Regions from separate parts of the Caulobacter sp. FV2ps19 genome, predicted to be linked through region 2. Evidence: predicted binding sites of a transcription regulator. Region 2 holds the regulator's gene; the other holds the start of a gene.
What was found. Region 2 encodes LexA, which represses DNA repair genes until DNA is damaged. Its sites were predicted from a motif close to ATGTTCNCNANNTGTTCT; they were not measured.
Positions count from the first base shown of each region.

Region 1 (3,404 bases), 340 kb from region 2:
CGACAATCTGGAAGGTCAGAGCACGGTCGGGGAGAAGGACGGCTATGTCGCCCAGATCGACGTCGCCACCGGCGCGGTCTCCTGGTCCCAGCGCCTGACCGGCAAGGATGGCTATGCGACCCCGACTTCGATTTCCGTCGACCAGGGGGGATCCAGTGGCCTTGACGCCTTTGGTTTGCCCAAGGGCGTCATGGATTTCACGCAGTCCGAACGTCTTGTCTCAGCGACAGCCGCTCGAGCGGGCGACACGTTCCAGATCCGCACCCGCGAGCGCGGGACCCTGACCACGATCAAGATCGAGGCCAACGATACGCTGGAAACCCTGGCCGACAAGATCAAGCGCGCGTCGGGTTTCCGCGCCAAGGTCGAACTGGCCAGCGACGGCAATGCGCGCAAGCTCAAGATCAGCCCTGCCTACGCCACCTCAACGATCGAAATCCTGGCAGGCAAGGGCGGCACCGACGTGCTGCAGGCTCTGGGGCTGGCCTCTGGGGTCATTCGCGGCACAAAGGTCGAGAGCGGTAAAACCGTTTCAGCTGACGGCGGCGGCCCGGTCTTTGGGCTGCAGCTTCCCCCGGAGGTCGACCTGACCACCGAGGCGGGACGCAAGGCGGCCTCTGCGGCGATCACCAAGTCCATGTCGGCGGTGCGCACGGCTTATCGCGAGTTTGCCGATCTCGCTATGGGCATCGATAGCAGCGCGGCCAGCACGTCGGGCAAGACGGGAGGCACTGTGCCGACCTATCTGACCAACCAGATCGCCAACTATCAGGCCGCGCTGAACCGTCTCACCGGCGGATAGTCGCACTCCTGCGCTAGAGGTGCTTGAAAGCGCCATCTTCGCGTCGTAGCCAGTACTCATGGAATTTCTGAAAGACCGGCGCATCATTCTTGCGGGCGGCGCGGCGCTCGCGCTCGTGGCTGGCCTCGTCATCGCGATCCTGCTGCTGGGCGGCAAGAGCAAGCAAGCCGAGCCGCCGCCGGCCTCGCGCGCTGGGCTGATCGTCGAGACCGGGCGGGCCGACGACACCAAGCTCGATCCCGCTCGACCCCTGCGGTGCTTCGTGGGCGGTCAGTTCGCGGGCGAGACGACCCTGGCGGTCTGCGCCCAGAAAAATGGCGTCGCCACCGGCGCCCTGGACGTCGGTGTGGACGAGACGGGCGCCCTGGCGGCTGCGGACGAGGCGGGCACGGTGCTGACGCCGTTGCCGCCGCCCGCCGTCGTGGCGCCTGCGCCTTCGGTTGTCGCGCCAAGTCCTGCGACGTCGCCTGCCGTGCCTGTTTCCACTACGCCGTTGGCCGTGTGCTGGCGTTATTCCGGCGCCGAATGGCGGCGTCTGCCGGGCGAAATCACCCTGAACGCCTGCGCCCAGACCCTGTTCGGAGGGCGTTGCGAGCGCGCTGGCGGAGCCACCTATGGTCGTTGGGGTGAGGAAACCCTGCGATTGGTTCCCGGGCGCGTCGAAGCGTCTTCCGATAACCGTTCCTTCCACACCGTCATCGACCAGGGACCGAACTGCTCGATCCCGGTCGCCGGCTAAGGCGAGTTCCCCCATGCGCCGTTCGCTCTTGATCACCATCGCCGTCGCCGCCGCGGGTCTGGGCCTGTCCGGCTGCGAAAAGCAGATCAAGGCCCCGTTTGAACAGGGGGTCTGCTTTCAGGTCGCGACCAACAAGGACAAGACCCTGCGCTTCAATCCCGTGGAGCGAAATGTCCAGACCATGGAACAGTGCGCGGCGATCCTGGAGGGGGTTCGTCTTCGGTTCATTCGGCTGGGCAGCCCCAGCCGCACCCTGACCGGGGCCTATCAGGGCAGCTTCATCTTCGTGGAAAAGGAAGGGATCTATTTGGGTCAGACCTATGACGGCGCGCGCTTCATGTCTCTGGTTCGCACCGGCGATGGTCGTCTGGCCGTTCCGGGCGCCGTGCGGCAGGTTCCGGCGCAATAGAACGTCGGTCCGCGACAATCGCCCTCGGTCCACAGGAACGTATTGAGAACAAAATTGCGTTGACCGCGACGCTCCGTTAACGTCTTGATCAGATTCCGGCGCAAGGGTCGCCGGGCGTGAACAAGGTCGAAACGATGGCGGGCAGCGTCAATAAGGTCATTCTGGTGGGCAATCTCGGGGCCGATCCCGAAATCCGCAGCCTCAGCTCCGGTGACCGCGTCGCCAATCTGCGCCTGGCGACCTCTGAAACCTGGCGCGACCGCACCTCGGGCGAGCGTAAGGAAAAGACCGAATGGCACCGGGTCGTGATCTTCAACGACAATCTGGTGAAGGTGGCCGAGCAATATCTGCGCAAGGGCTCCACGGTCTATATCGAAGGGGCGATCCAGACCCGCAAATGGACCGATAACACCGGCGCCGAAAAGTACTCCACCGAGATCGTGCTGCAGAAGTTCCGCGGCGAACTGACCATGCTGGGCGGTCGCGGCGACGGCGCGGGCGCATCGTCCGGCGGTGACGACGGCTATTCCAGCGGCGGGGGTGGCGGCGGCTTTGGCGGCGGCGGCGCGCCGCGCAGCCAGCCCAGCGGCCCGCGCGAGAGCTTCTCGGCCGATCTGGACGACGAGATCCCGTTCTAGGTCTAGCTTTAGATCTGTATTCAACAGCAGGCGGTCAGGTCCTCTGGATCTGGCCGTTTTGCGTTGCGGCGGTGGGGCGGCGGACAGGGTCTGGTCGGCTATCGCGGTTTCAGAACCAGATCCGCCAGCGCATCCGCATTCCAGGTCGGGGCGCGGGGGGCCAGGATCAGCGAGGCTCCGGTCTCGAACCCGCGCAGCATGTCGGCTGTCTGGACCAGCTCCGGCGCCGCCAGACTCTCGCTCATGACGAGGGCGGCGACGGTGAGGCCGCGCGCCCGGATCACCTCCAGAGCGGTGAGCACATGGCTGACCGTGCCCAGATAGGATCCCGCCACCAGAAGGATCGGCAGATTGAGCGCCGCCATCAGGTCCAGATTGGTGGTCGAGTCGGTCAGCGGCGACATCACCCCGCCCGCGCCTTCGATCAGCAGCAGGTCGCGATCGGGTCGTGAGAGGCGAAGCGCGCAGTCGGCAATCAGATCCTCCAGGCTCAGGGTGTCGCCTTCCATCCGGGCGGCCAGATGTGGGGCCAAAGGCGCGCCGTAGCGGCGCGGCGAAATGCGGGCCACGGCGTCAGGGTCTCCCAGGGCCCGGGCCAGGCGTCCCGGATCACTGGTGTCCGGGGCGGCGGGATCAAAGCCGCTGACCACCGGCTTGAAGGCGTCAACGCTCAGACCTCGCGCCCTTGCCGCCTGGATCAAAGCGCAGGCGACATGGGTCTTGCCGATGTCGGTGCCGGTCCCGGCGATGAAGAGGCTCTTCATGCGGTCTGATCCTGGCGAAGGTCCGCCACCTGTTCCGCCAGTCGCGCCACAT
Region 1 covers NZ_CM178729.1:2,654,193-2,657,596, forward strand. The annotation lists gene ACW18B_RS12535 (hypothetical protein) at 1-802, shown strand, start outside; gene ACW18B_RS12540 (hypothetical protein) at 861-1,541, shown strand; gene ACW18B_RS12545 (hypothetical protein) at 1,555-1,950, shown strand; gene ssb (single-stranded DNA-binding protein) at 2,085-2,588, shown strand; gene bioD (dethiobiotin synthase) at 2,687-3,352, opposite strand; gene bioF (8-amino-7-oxononanoate synthase) at 3,349-3,404, opposite strand, start outside.
Region 1: ssb (single-stranded DNA-binding protein) is a predicted target of LexA. The motif match lies at 1,985-2,002, and genes of this name have one in related genera.

Region 2 (3,404 bases):
GATCGTCCACCGCGCCGACATGTTCGGCCTGGCCCAGCTGTATCAGATCCGTGGCCGCGTGGGCCGTTCCAAGGCCCGCGCCTACGCCTATCTGACCACGCCCAACGAGAAGACCATCACCCTGTCGGCCGAGAAGCGTCTGCAGGTGCTGCAGTCCCTCGACAGCCTGGGCGCCGGCTTCCAACTGGCCAGCCACGACCTGGACCAGCGCGGCGGCGGCAACCTCTTGGGCGACGAGCAGAGCGGCCACATCAAGGAAATCGGCGTCGAGCTCTATCAGCAGATGCTGGAAGACGCCGTCGCCGAACTGCGTCAGCGCCAGGGCGCCGAGGCCCTGCTGGAGGATCGTGGCTGGTCGCCGCAGATCAATACCGGCTCGGCGGTGATGATCCCCGACGACTATGTGCCCGACCTCAATGTGCGCCTGTCGCTCTATCGCCGCCTGTCGGAAGCCGAGAAGTCCGCCGACCGCGAAGCCCTGGCCGCCGAACTGATCGACCGCTTCGGCCCGCTGCCGCCCGAGACCGACTCCCTGCTCAAGGTGGTCGCCATCAAGGGCCTGTGCCGCGAGGCCAATGTCGCCAAGATCGATGTCGGCCCCAAGGGCGCGGTGGCGAGTTTCAGGAATGATAGTTACGCCAATCCGCTGGGGCTCATGCAGTATGTCGCCAAGAACAATATCGTCTGGAAGGTGCGTCCCGACCAGAAGGTGGTGATCAAGGGCGAATGGGACACCCCGGCCCAGCGTCTGGATGCGGCCGAGAAGATCCTGGTCCAGCTGGCGCGGATCGCCAGGGAGTAGGGCGGGGGGAGCTCTAAAGCTCAAAATCCTTGTCATCCCGGAAGCCTCGCAGAGGCTGTCTGGGACCCAGGGGCCGGCGCATCGTGTTTGCCCCTGGGTCCCGGCGCTCCGCTTCGCTGCGGCCGGGATGACAAGCTAATTTACAACGAAAACGGCCGCCCCAACCGGGGCGGCCTTCAATCTCGAAAAGCTCTAATCAAGCCTCAGTGGTACCGCCGGATCAGCCCCACCAGCTTGCCCTGCACCTCGACCTGATCGGGTCCGAAGATGCGGGTCTCGTATTTGGGGTTGGCGGCTTCCAGGGCGATCGAGCCGCCCTTCTTGCGCAGGCGTTTCAGCGTGGCTTCCTCGCCGACCAAGGCCACGACGATCTCGCCGGAGGTGGCGGTGTCGCCCTTCTTGATGATCACATAGTCGCCGTCGAGGATGCCGGCCTCGATCATCGAGTCGCCCTGCACCTCGAGCACATAGTGTTCGCCGCCGCCCAGCATGCTTTCGGGCACCGGCAGGCGGTCGCGTTCGTGCTGGATGGCGTCGATGGGTGTGCCAGCGGCGATCTTGCCCAGGATCGGCAGCTCGCGGCTGTCGTTGGCCGGGGCCGACGAAGACCCGCCGTTCATGGCGGGGGGCGCGCCGCCGCCCTCGACCACCTGCGGCTTGAATGTCCCGCGGCCCTTGGGCGGCGAGGCGGTCGTGGCCTGCTGCGGCAGCTTCACCACCTCCAGCGCCCGGGCCCGGTGGGCCAGACGCCGGATGAAGCCGCGCTCTTCCAGGGCCGTGATCAGGCGGTGGATGCCCGACTTCGACGCCAGATCCAGCGCCTCCTTCATCTCGTCGAAAGAGGGCGAGACCCCGCTCTCCTTGATGCGTTCATGGATGAACATCAGCAGCTCGTGCTGCTTGCGCGTAAGCATCTCGACCTCGAGGACGACGCGGAACAAACCGCAAACCTTGCGAATGTTCTCTAGGCGTTCTTCCTTAATGTCAAGTTGACGACTTAGGAACGCTCTCGCCCCCTTCGCCGTTGAGCCGAAAGCCGCACAGGAGGGCTTTCGTCGTGAGTTTCAACCAACTGAACCCGACCGTACCGGTCTCTGTCGAAGGCAAGGGGACGGGATTCGCCTTTGCGGTCATCGACTACGGCCAGGAACATCACCTGATCTGGGTGGTGGCGATCGACGGCACGGGCGAGATCTGGTCGGCGCCCAACCCCAAGGTTCGCCTGCAGTCGAACTGGAGCATGGGCCGCAAGGTTTCGCCGCCGGCCAATGTCGAACCGCTTCGGACGGCGGCGGCCTCAGGTTGAGTCGCGCCTCGCGCGCGGCGATTCGCGCCTAAAGCGCGGTCGCCCGATCCAGGTGCTTACCGGTGAAGGTTCGATAGAACGCGGCCAGTTTGGCCAGATCCCCTTCATAGTCGCCGCTGGGGACCAAGGTGGGCCCCAGGCCGATGATCTTGCGCTCATAGTCGATATAGCCGCACACCAGCGGCACGCCGGCTTTCAAGGCGATATTGTAGAAGCCGGTCTTCCACTGCTGCGCCTTCCCGCGCGTGCCTTCGGGCGCGATGGTCAGCATGAACTCGTCGCGGCGGGCGAACTCATCGACCATGGCCTGGACCGTGTCGCCAGACTTGGAGCGATCGACCGGCACGCCGCCCAGATCGCGCATCATCCTGTCGAACGGCCAGCGAAACAGCGAGGCCTTGCCCATGAAGCTGAGCTCGACCTTCAGGGAGTCGGCCGCGCCGAGGAAATAGACAAAGTCCCAGTTGCTGGTGTGCGGGGCGGCGATGACCACGAACTTGCGCGGCGAGGGCGCTGCGCCCTCCACCGTCCAGCCCTGACGCCGAAAGAAGGCGACCAGCGCCCATTTCACGATGCGGGCGACAAGGCCCATCTCAACCACCCTCCCGGACGAATCCGCTTCGGCGCGACTGTCGTGGGGGCAATGTGTCCGAGAAGCGCTCAGGGCGCCAGAGCCGAGCGCCTCTATGGCTGGCGCTCAGGCGTGCGTCAGGTCTGGGGCGCCGAGAGCGACTTCAAGGTGCGGCCCAGGCGCAGGCCGGACTTGGCGTCCCAGGAGAACAGTACGCGCTCGGCCCGGCCGACCAGATTGTCGAACGGCACGAAGCCCATGCCGGTCTCGGGGGGCAGATAGCGATCCAGTTCGGCGTTCCAGGGGCAGGCGGCTTCGCCCGCCGGAACGCGGCCGGGGTCGAAGCGGCTGTCGACCGAATTGTCGCGATTGTCGCCCATCACGAAATAGCAGCCGGCCGGCACCACATAGACGCCGGTATTGGCCGCCGCCGTGCGCGGACCCTGGCTATGGGTCAGATAGGTCCGGCCATTGGGCAGGGTCTCGGCGATCTCCTCGACCACCGCCGGATGGTCGTCATCGTCCTCGGCGCGTACGCCCTGAGACACCTGCCGGACCGGCCGGTCATTGATCCGCAAGACGCCGCCACGAACCTGGATCCGGTCGCCCGGCAGGCCGACCAGCCGTTTGATAATGTCGGTGCGGCCGTCGCCAGGTCGCTTGAACACCACCACGTCGCCGCGCTCGGGTTGGTGGCCAAACAGCCGTCCCTGACCCATCGGCGG
Region 2 covers NZ_CM178729.1:2,989,195-2,992,598, reverse strand. The annotation lists gene mfd (transcription-repair coupling factor) at 1-802, shown strand, start outside; gene lexA (transcriptional repressor LexA) at 1,006-1,716, opposite strand; gene ACW18B_RS14215 (hypothetical protein) at 1,860-2,108, shown strand; gene ACW18B_RS14210 (lysophospholipid acyltransferase family protein) at 2,137-2,700, opposite strand; gene lepB (signal peptidase I) at 2,817-3,404, opposite strand, start outside.